2 regions of the Aminobacter sp. DSM 101952 genome follow, and region 1 is predicted to be linked to the other one. Evidence: predicted binding sites of a transcription regulator. Region 1 holds the regulator's gene; the other holds the start of a gene.
What was found. Region 1 encodes LexA, which represses DNA repair genes until DNA is damaged. Its sites were predicted from a motif close to TGTTCNNNNTGTGTTCNG; they were not measured.

Region 1 (7,418 bases):
CCGCCCTGCGCCGCGTGCTCGAAGGCACTGCAGGCGCCTATCGCGACACGGTGCTGATGAACGCCGGTGCCGGCCTGGTTGTCGCCGACAAGGTGGCGACCATCGGCGAAGGCGTGAAGCTCGCGGCGGATGCGATCGACAGCGGTCGTGCTCTCGCCGTGCTCCAGCGCCTCGTCGGCGTCTCGAACGGATAAAGACATGGCCGACATCCTGCGCCAAATCGAAGCCTACAAGCGCGACGAGATCGCCGCCGCCAAGACATTGCTGCCGCTCGCCGAGGTCAAGGCCAAGGCGCGCGACGTGGCCGCGCCGCGCGGTTTCCTTGCCGCCCTAGAGGCAAAGCGCAGCGACGGCCGCTTCGGCCTGATTGCCGAGATCAAGAAGGCGAGCCCGTCCAAGGGCCTGATCCGCGCCGACTTCGACCCGCCGTCATTGGCCCGGGCCTATGCCGAAGGCGGCGCCGCCTGCCTGTCGGTGCTGACCGACACGCCGTCCTTCCAGGGCGCGCCCGAATTCCTGATGGCTGCTCGCCAAGCCTGCGCCCTGCCGGCGCTGCGCAAGGACTTCATGTTCGAGCCCTACCAAGTGTACGAGGCCCGCGCCTGGGGTGCCGACGCCATCCTCATCATCATGGCAAGCCTGTCCGACGACGATGCCCGCCGGCTCGAAGACACCGCCTTCGAACTCGGCATGGACGCACTGGTCGAGGTGCACGACGGGCAAGAGACCGAGCGCGCGCTGAAGCTCACGTCGCGCCTGCTCGGCGTCAACAACCGCAACCTCAGGACCTTCGAGGTCAGTCTCACCACGTCCGAACGGCTGGCACCCATGGTGCCGACGGACCGGCTGCTTGTCGGCGAAAGCGGCATCTTCACGCATGACGATTGCCTGCGCCTGGAAAAATCCGGCATCGGCAGCTTCCTCGTCGGCGAAAGCCTGATGCGGCAGGCCGACGTGGCGGCCGCCACGCGGGAGTTGCTCGAAGGCATTCCGCAGACGGCCGGTGCCTGACATGGCCGCCACCCTCACCCACATCGGCGCATCCGGCGAAGCCAATATGGTCGATGTCGGCGACAAGGCCGAGACGACGCGCACGGCCATCGCCGAAGGCTCGATTGCGATGCGTCCCGAAACGCTTGCCCTGATCCTGTCGGGCAATGCCAAGAAGGGCGACGTGCTGGGGACCGCGCGCATTGCCGGCATCATGGCGGCCAAGCGCACGCACGAACTCATCCCGCTCTGCCATCCGCTGCTGTTGACCAAGGTTTCGGTCGAGATCGAGCCCGACGAGGCCCTGCCCGGCCTTCGCGTCACGGCCCTTGCCCGCGTCAGCGGCAAGACCGGCGTCGAAATGGAAGCGCTGACGGCGGCTTCCGTAGCCTGCCTGACCATCTACGACATGGCCAAGGCCGCCGACCGCGGCATGGTGATTTCCGGCATCCGCCTGGTCGAGAAGACCGGCGGCAAGTCGGGCGACTACAAGGCAGGCGAATAGCCATGGCTTTGCTTCCAGTCTCCGAAGCGCTGGCGCGCCTTCTCGACGGCGCTCAACCGAGCGGTTCTGAAACGGTCGGCCTGCGGGAAGCGGCGGGCCGTGTCCTTGCCGCACCCTTGCACGCCTTGCGCACGCAGCCTCCCTTCGCTGCCTCGGCAATGGATGGCTATGCCGTGCGCGCCGACGACATAGCATCGCTGCCGGCAAGGCTGTCGGTCATCGGCGAGGCTCCGGCAGGCAGGCAGTTCACCGGAACGCTGGCGCCAGGCCAGGCGGTGCGCATCTTCACCGGCGCTCCCGTGCCCGAGGGCGCCGACACCGTCGTCATCCAGGAAAACGTGCGCGACCTCGGCAATGGCGAGATCGAGGTCGTGGAGCCGACGGCGCCGGGCCGCAACATCCGCGCCAAGGGCCTGGACTTCCGGCAGGGCGACCTGATCCTCGACGCCGGGCGCGTGCTCGATCCGGCAGGCTTGTCGCTCATTGCCGCGGCCAATCATCCCGAATTGCAGGTCGCCAAGGCGCCGCTGATCGCGATCATCGCCACCGGCGACGAACTTCTGCCGCCCGGCAGCAACCCCGGCCCCGGCCAGATCATTGCCTCCAACGCCTATGGTGTCGCCGCCATCGCCGAATCCGTCGGCGCGCGCGTGCTCGACCTCGGCATCGCACCGGACCGCACCGATGCGATCGCGACCCTCGTCGGCAAGGCGCTCGATGCGCAGGCGGACGTCATCGTCACGCTTGGCGGCGCGTCCGTCGGCGACCACGACCTGGTGCACCGCGTGCTGACCGGGCTCGGCATGGATCTCGATTTCTGGAAGATCGCCATGCGCCCCGGCAAGCCGCTGATGTTCGGCCGCCTCGGCAAGACGCGCTGCATCGGACTGCCCGGAAATCCCGTCGCCAGCCTGATCTGCGCGCACATCTTCCTCAAGCCGCTGCTGGCAACTCTTGGCGGGCGGCCCTATTCGCCTGACATTCGCACTGGCATCCTCGACGCCGCGATGACCGCCAACGACCTGCGCCAGGACTTCGTCCGCGCCCTCGCGCGCGAAACCGCCGACGGCCTTGTGGTGACGCCCTACACCATCCAGGATTCGTCGATGCTGCGCACGCTGGCGGACGCCAACTGCGCGATCATGCGCGCCCCCTTCGCACCGGCTGCCGAACGTGGCAACCCGTGCCGCGTGCTGATGCTGCGCTGAGCATACCCAACCCCCTTCACGAAATATAAACAGTTGCGGAACACAACTGGAACAGATAGTGTTTGTTCTGGGTTTGTTTTTCTTCTGATTCCTCGGGGGTGACCATGCTGACGCGCAAGCAACACGAGCTTCTGCTGTTCATTCATGAGCGGTTGAAGGAAGCGGGCATTCCGCCATCCTTCGACGAAATGAAGGAAGCGCTGGATCTCGCCTCCAAATCCGGCATCCACCGCTTGATCACCGCGCTCGAGGAACGTGGCTTCATCCGCCGCCTGCCCAACCGGGCACGCGCGCTGGAAGTGTTGCGACTGCCCGATTCGATCGCACCCGGCCTCAATGCGGCACGAAAATTCTCGCCGAGCGTCATCGAGGGCAGCCTTGGCCGCAAGCCGGAGCCATCGAGATCGTTCTCGGCCGGCAATGACGACGATGTCGCTGCTGCCGTCACCATCCCGGTCATGGGGCGCATCGCCGCCGGCGTGCCGATCGACGCGATCCAGCACAAGACCCATTCCATTTCGGTGCCGCCGGACATGATCATGGGCGGCGAGCATTATGCCCTCGAGGTCAAGGGCGACTCGATGATCGAGGCCGGCATCTTCGATGGCGATACGGTGGTTATCCGCAGTTCCAACATCGCCAACCCCGGCGAGATCATCGTTGCACTGGTCGACGACGAGGAAGCGACGCTCAAGCGCTTCCGCCGCAAGGGCGCCTCGATCGCTCTGGAAGCCGCCAATCCGGCCTATGAAACCCGCATCTTCGGACCTGACCGGGTCAAGGTTCAGGGCAAGCTCGTCGGGCTGATCCGCCGGTACTAATCCCTGCAGGCAACCTGGCGCGCATGCGCACGGCCTATCGGGCTGGCGATGCCGGTTCTGATGCGCCCGGACGCCTGCTGTCTCGCCGATAGGGCGGCAGTCCCCTCGCCTCGCGCGAGAATGCCCGCTGCACATGCCAGGGTCGGTATGGCGTGGCCACGGCGTGGCGGATCTCGACATCCTGGCGCGCGCCGTCCTGGGCAGGCCTCAAGAATATCGCCGCGCTTCCCAGGCGAGCCAACGCGCGGCTGGTGAGCACGACAACAGCAGCGTTGCCGCACGGATTGCGTGCCGTGGCGTCGTTCACGACGACAAGGTTGGCGATGCCGCAGGCTCGCCTGGCGGCTGCCGCGTTTTCCGCATGGGCCAGGTGCATGCCCGAGGGGTGCTCGATGAGACACAGCCCGTCGGTGCAGGAAAAGGCCGCATCACCGCCGGACCGGCCCGAACCGCCCTGGCCGATGTTCTGCTTCGGGTTTGCAGCGCTTGCCGGGGCGACGCGCGCGGGGCCGATCAGGTCTTCCGACACCAGGGCACGTTTCCAATTGTCGACGGTGAACTGGCTTGGCCGGGTCCGATTGACGGCAAGCTTGCCTTCGCCAACCGGCACGCCCACCAGGCGCGCATCCTCCGAGACGAACGCGTCGGGCGCTTCCGCGTTCATCAGCAGCAGCAGAGCCAGGGTCGCAATCGGCAGCGCCGCCAGTCGCAGCCAGGTCGTCGCCATCGAGCCTATGACCAGCGCCAAGGTGACGAGGACGACCGAATGGGTCGACATCAGCCCGACCGCATCGACGGGCGAGCGCTCGGAGAACCACGTCGCCAGCGCGATCATGGCCGTCAGGCCGGCCCCCATGGTGTCAAGGAAGATGCCGTCGAGGCGCAACGGCATGAACAGGCCGGCGAGCACGGCAAACGGCATGACCAGCACCGAGACGATCGGCATCACCGCCAGGTTGGCGACAAGGCTGAGCGGCGAGATGCGCTGGAAATGCCAGGCGCCGAAGACGCTGGTGGCAAGCCCGGCGATCAGCGACGTCGCGACGAGCCCGGCCGCAACGGTCGCCAGCCAGCGCCACAGCTTGGACGGCAACGACCGCTGGACGACGGGCTGCGCCTGTTGCTCGCGCCGGTCGGACCACCAGGCATAGGCACCGACAAGTGCCGCTGTCGCTGCAAACGACATCTGGAAGCTCGGTCCAACCACCTCGTGCGGCGAAATCACGATGACGACGATGGCCGAGATCGCCAGATTGCGCATGGTCAAGGCAGCCCGGTCGAACAGCACGGCCGTCAGCATCACGGCCAGCATGATGAAGCTGCGCTGCGCGGCGACCTCGGCCCCCGAAATGAACAGATAGCCCCCTGTCGCGGCCAATGCGGCGCTTGCCGCATATTTCTTCACCGGACGACGCGACGCGAACGCCGGAAAGGCGGCAAAGGCCAGCCGCGTCAGCAGCATCACCGTCCCGGCGACCATCGCCATGTGCAGGCCCGAGATCGAAATGATGTGGTAGAGCCCGGTGCGCCGCAGCGCCTCGTTGACGTCTTCCGGGATGCCGCCGCGCACGCCGACGACGAGGGCTGCAGCGATTTCGCCCTCCGCGCCGCCGACGCGATCGCGAATGCGCTGTGCGATGCGGTCGCGCGCATTTGCCACCCAGGCCGCGGCCTGGCTCGTGGCCGGCAACGGGTCGGTGGACGCAACAAGCTCCGGCCCCTTCATGAAGAAGCCGCTGGCGCCGATGCCGTCAAAATAGCTTTCGAAGGAAAAGTCGTAACTTCCCGGCCTTACCGGGCCGGATGGCGGCATCAGCCGGGCATAGCCCGTCACCAGCGAGCCGGCGGTCACGCCATCGGGGAGCTTGCGCGCGGTCAGCCGCACGCGATCCGGCGCATAGCGCAGAACCGGACGCTCCGTCGCCAGGATGTCGAGGGTCAGGCGCTGACGGCCGTTGTCGAGGCTGTCGATCTCGACCACCCGCCCGGTGATGCCTGCCGATATCGTCGCGCCGAGCATCCTGGTCGCCATCCTATCCGTTTCGATCTTGGCCATGGCCATGCCGAGCAGGCAGATGGCCGCGGCGGCGAGCGCGTAGTGGGCCAGCCTGTTCGTACGCATGAGAAAGGCGAGCACGGCCAGGAGCCCGAAAGCCGTGACCAGCGGCGCAAAAGGCGGCTCGGCATGAAAGCTGAAATAGCCAAGCGCGCCGATGGCCAGGAAGACCGGCACGAGCAGGAATGCAGCGCCTCGTTCGAGCTCGGTTTCGATGGCCACCCGCATGGCCCGCGTCGATGAACGAACACTGGCGGCGGCGCCTGACCATGCCGGCAGCCGGGGAAAATAAGGCTGCGGAACCGGCACCACGGCGATTTCCGTGGCTTCCGCGCTGGGTACAGTCGGCCTCACCCATGCCACCGAGGACACGGCCGCCCCTCCCAGCAAGGCGCGCTCGCCGGTCTCGACCACCGGATTGTTACCGGTTTCCCCCTCCCGCACGCGCTCGCCCATCGGGCCTGCCCCTTGCGCCCCAGACCTTCTATGCTACATCAGCGCCACCGAAACGCCATGCGCCGCCGGTCTTCGGCCAAGCGCGCCATGCCTCCGTTGGAAATCGCCATGTCCGTCGTCACCCGCTTCGCCCCCTCGCCCACCGGCTATCTGCATATCGGTGGCGCGCGCACGGCCCTCTTCAACTGGCTCTATTCCCGCCACACCGGCGGCACCATGCTGCTGCGCATCGAAGACACCGACCGCGAGCGTTCGACCGATGCCGCCACCGCGGCAATCCTCGAAGGCCTGACCTGGCTCGGCCTGACCTGGCAGGGCGAGCCGATCTCGCAGTTCGAGCGCGCGCCACGTCACCGCGAAGTCGCCGAAGAGCTTGTCCGCGCGGGCAAGGCCTATCACTGCTACGCCTCGCAGGCCGAACTCGAGGAGATGCGCGAGAAGGCACGCGCCGAGGGCCGCCCGCCCCGCTATGACGGCCGCTGGCGCGACCGCGCCCCATCCGAGGCACCCGAAGGCGTCAAGCCGGTGATCCGCATCAAGGCGCCACGCGAGGGCGAGACGCTGGTGCGCGACCGCGTGCAGGGCGACGTGCGCTTCCCCAACAAGGATCTCGACGATTTCATCATCCTGCGTTCGGACGGCGTGCCGACCTACATGCATGCCGTCGTCGTCGACGACCATGACATGGGCGTCACCCACATCATCCGCGGCGACGACCATCTGACCAACGCCGCGCGCCAGACCGTCATCTACGACGCCATGGGCTGGGACGTGCCCGTCATGGCGCACATCCCGCTGATCCATGGTGCCGATGGCGCCAAGCTGTCCAAGCGCCACGGCGCACTCGGCGTCGATGCCTACCGCGCCATGGGCTACCTGCCCGAGGCGCTGCTCAATTATCTTGCCCGCCTCGGCTGGAGCCATGGCGACGACGAGGTGATGAGCATCGAGGACATGATCGGCTGGTTCGAGATCGAGGACGTCAACAAGGGCGCGGCCCGCTTCGACTTCGCCAAGCTGGAGGCGCTGAACGGCGTCCACATGCGCCAGATGGACGACAACAAGCTGTTCGACATCTTCGTCGCCACCTTGCCCTACCTGCCCGGTGGCGACGCAGTCCTCGGCAAGCTCGATGACAAGCGCAAGGCACAGCTGCTTGCCGCCATGCCCGGCCTCAAGGAGCGCGCCAAGACGCTGATCGAGCTTGCGGACGGCGCGGGCTTCCTGTTTGCCGAGCGTCCCTTGCCGCTCGACGAGAAGGCCGCGGGGCTGCTTGCCGGCCCGGCCAAGGACGTGCTCAAGGGCGCGCATGCCGCACTGGCAGGCGTCAATTCAGACTGGAGCGCCGCTACGGCGGAGGCAGCGATCCGCGAGTATGCCGG
Region 2 (7,418 bases), on a different contig from region 1:
GGCGCAAGATGGTGGCGGTCAACGTCGCCACCAACGCCGCGATCAAGCCGATGAACGACATCGACATCTATGGCCGCGACGAGGTCTGGACCTATCCGGCCAATGGCGAGGGCGACTGCGAGGACTACGTCCTGGAGAAGCGCCGCACGCTGAGCCAGGAAGGCGTCTCGCTGGCGAACCTGCTGATCACCGTCGTGCGCAAGCCCGACGGCGAGGGCCACGCCGTGCTGACCGTGCGCACTTCCAAGGGCGACTTCGTGCTCGACAACCTGACGGACACCGTGCGCCAGTGGGACGAGACCGGCTATCGCTATCTCAAGCGCCAGTCGAGCGAGAACACCGGCCGCTGGGTTTCGATCCGCGAAGGCCAGGAATCGATGGTCGGTTCGGTCAAGTAGCCGGTCAGGCAAGCCCTTCAGCCGCGGCGTCGCAAACCCGACGCTGTCTGCGCGATCCAGCCGGGCGTGTTCCAACGTGGCCGATGTCGAGTAAAGACACCTGCTATCGTGGCATGCGGATGCGTTGGCGAAGGAGCAATCTGGATTGTCCGCCTCGGATCATAAGATCCGCATTGTCCCAGGCTCACCGGAATTGCTGCGGCAATTGGAAGAGCGCGACTACTCGTTTCAGGTGGCGCCACCCTTGGCCAGCGCGGATGCGGTCCAGGCTCACGAGCCATCTGAGCAGCCTTACGGTTTCGACGCGCGTTCGATCAGCGGTCTTTTGAGTGGAGCCGACGGCGCCGTGTTCGTGGCCTTGCTGGATGGAAGGGCTGTCGGTTTCATCGCGGTCAAGAAATCCTGGAACAGGCTGGCCACAGTCGCGGATCTGGCGGTCGATCGCAGCGCTCGCCGCCGCAACGTTGGGCGCCGCCTGATGGATGCGGCGGTTGCCTGGGTGCGGGACAAACAACTGCTCGGGATTCGCCTAGAAACGCAGGGCAACAATCTTCCGGCTTGCAGGTTCTATGCAGCCTGTGGCTTCCAACTCGGCGGAATCGACTGGTTGCTCTACGTGGCGACGGAAGGCAACGACGCTGCACCGGCGTTGTTCTGGTATCTATTTCTCGATCAGCCTGGTGCCGGGACAGGTTAAGGCAGCCCGTGACAGGGACCGCTCGTTCTTTTAGATGAACGACGAAACGGGGGCCGAAATCGCTGCCGGCCGCGCTGCCTATGCCGCCTGGGCCATGCGCTCTGAACCGATGCGGTAGGAGATCGCCTCGGCGAGATGGATGCGGCCGACGGCCTCGCTGGCGTCGAGATCGGCGAGCGTGCGCGCCACCTTGAGGACCCGGTGATAGGCGCGGGCGGAAAAGCCGAGCTTTTCGCTGGCATCGCGCAGCAGCGCCAGCCCGGCGGCATCGGGGATGGCGATGTCCTCGATCAGGCCGGCAGAGCATTGCGCATTGGTGGTGGCACCGGTGACGCCGTGGCGATCCAACCGCTCGCGCTGGATCGTGCGGGCCCGGGCGACACGCGCCGCGACATCCGCGCTCGCCTCCGACCTAGCCGTCCGGATCAGGTCGGTGGCGGAGACCGAGGGCACCTCGATGCGCAGGTCGATGCGGTCGAGCAGCGGACCGGAGATGCGCGCCTGATAGTCGGACTGGCAGCGTGTGCCGCGCAGGCAGCGGTAGCCGGGTTCGCCGGCCATGCCGCAGCGGCACGGGTTCATCGCCGCGACCAACTGGATCCGGGCCGGATAGGTGATGCGGTGGTTGACGCGCGCGATCATGCATTCACCGGTTTCGAGCGGCTGGCGCAGCGAATCGAGCACCTGCGGCGAAAACTCGGGGAACTCATCGAGGAACAGCACGCCGTGATGGGCGAGCGACACTTCGCCCGGCCGCGCCCGCAGGCCGCCGCCGACCATCGCCGCCATCGAGGCCGAGTGGTGCGGTGCGCGGAACGGCCGCCGGTCGGTGAGCTTGCCCTCGGCCAGTTCGCCGGCGACCGAGGCGATCATCGAGACTTCGAGCAGTTCCTTGGGCGACAGCGGCGGCAGGATGGAGGGCAGGCGCGCCGCCAGCATCGACTTGCCGGCGCCGGGCGGGCCGACGAACAGCAGGTTGTGGCCGCCGGCGGCCGCCACTTCGAGCGCCCGCCTGGCGCTTTCCTGGCCCTTGATGTCGGCAAGATCGGCGATGCCGGTGGCCGGCGCGTGGATGCCGGCTTCGGGCCGCGACAGCACCTGTGTGCCGCGGAAATGGTTGGCGATCGCAATCAGGCTGCGCGGCGCCAGGATGTCGATTTCGGGGCCGGCCCAGGCGGCTTCCGGCCCGCTGGCGGCCGGGCAGATCAGCCCCTTGCCCTCGGCATTGGCGCCGATGGCGGCTGGCAGCGCGCCGGCGACCGCCGCGATCGTGCCGTCGAGCGACAGTTCGCCGAGCACGACATAGGCTGCGAGCGCGTCGCCCGGCAACGCGCCCAGCGCCGCCATCAGGCCGAGAGCGATGGGCAGGTCGTAGTGGCTGCCCTCCTTGGGCAGGTCGGCGGGGGCGAGATTGACGGTGACCTTCTTGGCCGGCATCGACAGGCCCGAGGCATGCAGCGCCGCCTGCACCCGCTCGCGGCTCTCGGCCACTGCCTTGTCGGGCAGGCCGACGATCTGCATGCCGACCTTGCCCGGCGCGACCATCACCTGCACGTCGACGGGAACCGCCTCGATGCCCTGGAACGCAACAGTGCGCACGCGCGAAACCATGCCGCCCCTCCGCCCGGCCTCCCCGCGCCTGCGCGAGCAGGTCGTGGAAGAAGTTGGGCAAGACAAGCATAGATTGCATGGGAACGCAAGAACATTTAGGGAACATATCCGGCGATGCTAGCGCCACAAATCGACCCGGCAAAGCAGCTGGATCGTGCCGGCTGGATAGGGAATATTAAATGCTTGCGCGCGAATATAAGGCGCATCACACGAACAAGGCGATCGACGCTCACCATGCGCCAGGGGCTGTCTAAGCGAAAGGTCGGACGGCAGCCGCTTCGCGGCGCGGCCAGGATCGCGCGCCTCGAGGCGCAGCTCGCGGCGCAGGCTGCGCTGATCGAGCAGCAGGCTGCCTCGCTGGCGCACAGCCAGAAGATCTTCGACAGGTCCTCGGCCGCCGCCCGCATCGGCGTCTGGCAATGCAACCTCGCCGATCAGGCGCTGGACTGGACTGACGTCGTCTACGACATCTTCGACCTGCCGCGCGGCTCGGTGCTGGAGCGCAGGGAGATCGTCAAGTGTTATGCGCCGGAGTCGGCGGCGGAGCTGCATGTCAGGCGCAGCAAGGCGATCGAGGACCGCACCGGCTTCGGCCTCGACGCCGAGATCGTCACCGTCAAGGGCAACCGCCGCTGGATCCGCATCACCGCCTGCGTCGAGAGCGAGAACGGCGTCGCCGTGCGCATCTTCGGTCTCAAGCAGGACATCACCGAAGAGAAGATCCTCGCCGACCGGATGCGCTATCTCGCCGAGTTCGACGTCATGACCGGGCTCGCCAACCGGGGCCGGTTCCAGTCGACCCTGCAGGAACTGACTGCGTCCGACGCCGGCAAGCCCGCCGTCGGCGCGCTGCTGCTGATCGATCTCGACGGCTTCAAGCAGATCAACGACACCTTCGGCCACATGGTCGGCGACGAGTGTCTCAAGCAGGTGGCGCGGCGGCTCGAAGCCGCCTGCTGCGGCGCGGAACTCGTATCGCGCATCGGCGGTGACGAGTTCGCCGTGCTGACCGGGCCGCAACACGGCCTGTCCGCGGTGTCCGAACTGGCGCGCGCGATCATCGAAAGGCTCGGCGAGCCGATCGATCACGGCAGTGCGCTGCTCCGGCTCGGCGCCTCCGTCGGCATCGCCCTGTTCGAGGCCGGCACGTCATCGGAGCTGCTGGTCAGGGCCGATACCGCGCTCTACCAGGCCAAGGCGGCGGGCCGCAACACCTTCCGCATCTTCAAGCCGAGCGATACGGCCGGCATGCCCGGCCATCGCGCCGCCTGAGGCCCGATCCGTCTCCGCACAGGCTTGTTGCGCGCAAACCCTGCTGATATGGCTGCCCTGGAGATCAAGGCGAGCAGTCGCGACATGAACATGGGCACAGCCAAGTCCGCAGACAGATAGGCCGCAACAACCCCGAGACGTTGCTGCGGCGCCCTGCCCTCTCATCCCTTAGACAAGCGAAGTAGCAGTTCGCCGCCAGATGAAATTCATTTGAGCGGATGCCTTGTCATGCCCAATCGAAACTGTTCCACCTGGGGCCATTCCCTGCCGGCGGCGCTGCTGCTGATGGCGCCCTTCGACATCCTGGCCTCGCTGGCCATGGACATCTACCTGCCCGTCGTGCCGCAGATGCCTGCCATCCTCGGCACGACGCCCGGCATCGTCCAGCTGACGCTGAGCCTCTACATGATCGTGCTCGGCCTCGGCCAGGTCGTCTTCGGCCCCGTCTCCGACCGCATCGGCCGCCGCCCCGTGCTGCTCGGCGGCGCGGTGCTGTTCGCCATGGCCTCGTTCCTGCTCGCCGTCACATCGTCTGCGGCGGTCTTCTTAGCCCTGCGCGTGGTCCAGGCGCTGGGCGCGTCGGCGGCCCTCGTCGCCACCTTCGCCACGGTGCGCGACGTCTATGCCGAGCGGGCGGAAGGTACCGTCATCTATGGCCTGTTCAGTTCCATGCTGGCCTGCGTGCCGGCGCTCGGCCCGATCGCCGGCGCGCTGGTCGCCGAAAGCCTCGGCTGGCGGGCGATCTTCACGGCGCTGGGCATCCTTGCCCTCGCTGCCGCGCTGAACGCCCTGCCGCGCTGGCACGAGACGCGGCCCAAGGGGGCAACGCAGCCGCGCCCGGCCTTCCGGCAAATCCTGAAGAGTCCCGCTTTTTGGGTCTACACGCTGGGCTTCAGCGCGGCGATGGGCGCGTTCTTCGTCTTCTTCTCGACGGCGCCGCGCGTGCTCATCGACAAGGCCGGCTATTCGCAGCTCGGTTTCAGCCTGGCCTTTGCCACGGCGGCGCTGGCGATGATCGTCACCACGCGCTTCGCCAAATCGTTCGTCGCGCGCTGGGGCATCGCGGGCAGCCTGGCGCGAGGCATGGCGATGCTGATCTTCGGTGCCGCGCTGCTGGCCCTCGGCCAGCTGTTCGCCGAACCGTCGTTCTGGACTTTCGTCGTGCCGATGTGGCTGATTTCGGTCGGCATCGTCTTCGCCGGCTCGGTGACGGCAACGGCGCGCTCGAAGCGTTCGGCAATGCTGCGGGCGCAGCCGTCGCGCTCTATTTCTGTGTCCAGAGCCTGATCGTCGGCATCGTCGGCACGCTGGTCGTCGTCATGCTCGGCGGCGACACGGCCTGGCCGCTGGCGGCCTATTGCGCGGTCATGGCGCTGGTGACGTTGGGCGGCCTCAGGCTGCTACAATGAACATGCTGAGCACGTAAGCGGGCACTCTGATGCTAAACCCAACTGGTTGGCTTGGTGATGGAGATTCCATCAGAAAGGTTGATTGTTGCAGGAAACTGGGATCGAGCCAAATGACCAGGCCGAATCCGAAGATAGAAAGAGGCGACGCCCATCAGGCTTTGGTTTGGGTATTTCACCGGCACTAGGAGGCCTACTCTTTTACCTGCCTCCTGCACTGCAATTCGAATAGGCTCTACGAGATCGGAATCGTTTGTAATTACCACTGCTACATCGAAAGCGTTGGTGAATGCGTCACGCACCAAATGTGAACCAAGGTTTACGTCACTACCCTTTTCTTCGCTCTTGACTACCTTCACCACCGAAGGCGGGGGCATATTCCAGTTGTAGCCATTCGGCTTCGACTGAGGAGGAAGGGCAAGCGGCATCCACGGCTCCGTGATCATGAAGCTCCCCTCGTGGACAGCTATCTGGGGGACTGTTGCGAGCGCGTTCAGGTAGGTTGCTTGCCTGGCGGGAGCTTGCGGATCGTGAGCACGCGCCGAAACCCTCGCAATATAGTAGTTCACTCGAGTTATGACATGCCCAGCTTGCAGGACATTTTCCGCGAGCAGAAGCGGGTTCACCCACTTCACAGCCGGGCGATCCTTGAGCATCCTATAATATAGGTTGAATCCATCGATGTAGACGATGGTACGCATAGTCACCCTCCACCCCTTAAAAAAGCAAAGGCCGCTAAGAAGTTTCCTCCTTTACGGCCTTTGAGCCCACAGCAAGCTGTGGGTGGGTGATGGCACATATATAGCTATTGACCGCCAAAAGTCAACGTGATACCGCCGAACGAGCGGTATCACGCAGTGCCGATTCGTCTCCAAGAATATACAGAAGTATCAGTGACTTCGCTTCACGTTTGAGTAGCAAGCCAGCGGGTCGCTCAGGCCCGCTTCTTCTCCACTGCGTCCCAGAACAGTGCGGCGATGTCGGCGCCGCCGAACTTCTTGACCTCGCGGATGCCGGTCGGCGAGGTCACGTTGATTTCGGTCATGTAGTCGCCGATGACGTCGATGCCGACGAGGATGAAGCCGCGTTCGCGCAGCGACGGGCCGATGCGGGCGCAGATTTCGCGTTCGCGGGTGGTGAGTTCGGTCTTCTCGGCGCGGCCGCCGGCATGCATGTTGGAGCGGGCGTCATGCTCGGCCGGCACCCGGTTGATGGCGCCGGCGGGTTCGCCGTCGATCAGGATGATGCGCTTGTCGCCCTTGCGCACGTCCTTGAGGTAGCGCTGGACGATGTAGGGCTCACGGAACATCTGGCCGAACATTTCGAGCAGCGACGACAGGTTCCTGTCGGCCTCGTGCAGGTGGAAGATGCCGGCGCCGCCATTGCCGTAGAGCGGCTTGACGATGATGTCGCCGAACTCCTTGCGGAAGGCGGTCACTTCTGCCGGGTCCTTGGTGATCAGCGTTTCCGGCATCAGGTCGGCGAATTCGGTGACGAAAATCTTTTCAGGGCTGTTGCGCACCCAGGCCGGGTCGTTGACGACCAGCGTCTTCGGATGGATGCGTTCGAGGATGTGGGTGGTGGTGATGTAGTTCATGTCGAAGGGCGGATCCTGGCGCAACAGGATCACGTCCATCTCCGACAGGTCGGTGCGGATGGGCTCGCCGAGGGTGAAATGGTCGCCCTTGACGTCGCGCACTTCCAGCGTCTCGATGCGGGCGAAGACCTTGCCGTCGCGCATCGACAGCCGGTCGGGCGTGTAGTGGTAGAGCTCGTGGCCGCGGCGCTGGGCCTCCAGCGACAGCGCGAACGACGTGTCGCCGGCGATGTTGACGGTGGAGATATGGTCCATCTGGACGGCGATCTTGAGCGGCATGGAGGTCTCCGGCGCGGCTGGTCGATGGTGATGGCGCGGACAAGCGGAACCGGCCGCACGCCTGGGTGACGAGGATGTAGCAATTTGGCCGCCTTATGCAATGGCAGGACAACGTCTTGGCGCTGCGCAATCGCCTGACGCGGCTTTGCAGGCGTACC

Region 2: a site for LexA is predicted at 2,794-2,811, ahead of ASC75_RS24490 (YifB family Mg chelatase-like AAA ATPase). Genes of this name have one in related genera too.

The regions. Positions count from the first base shown of each region.
Region 1 covers NZ_LMCL01000023.1:228,235-235,652, forward strand. Annotated here, with positions in the region: gene trpD (anthranilate phosphoribosyltransferase) at 1-194, shown strand, start outside; gene trpC (indole-3-glycerol phosphate synthase TrpC) at 199-1,011, shown strand; gene moaC (cyclic pyranopterin monophosphate synthase MoaC) at 1,013-1,495, shown strand; gene glp (gephyrin-like molybdotransferase Glp) at 1,498-2,703, shown strand; gene lexA (transcriptional repressor LexA) at 2,808-3,524, shown strand; gene ASC75_RS15190 (ComEC/Rec2 family competence protein) at 3,559-6,036, opposite strand; gene gltX (glutamate--tRNA ligase) at 6,139-7,418, shown strand, end outside.
Region 2 covers NZ_LMCL01000035.1:92,801-100,218, forward strand. Annotated here, with positions in the region: gene ASC75_RS24480 (transglutaminase-like cysteine peptidase) at 1-398, shown strand, start outside; gene ASC75_RS24485 (GNAT family N-acetyltransferase) at 544-1,095, shown strand; gene ASC75_RS24490 (YifB family Mg chelatase-like AAA ATPase) at 1,174-2,706, opposite strand; gene ASC75_RS24495 (diguanylate cyclase) at 2,941-3,978, shown strand; partial or broken gene cml (CmlA/FloR family chloramphenicol efflux MFS transporter) at 4,207-5,387, shown strand; gene ASC75_RS24505 (NYN domain-containing protein) at 5,420-6,085, opposite strand; gene gshB (glutathione synthase) at 6,319-7,260, opposite strand.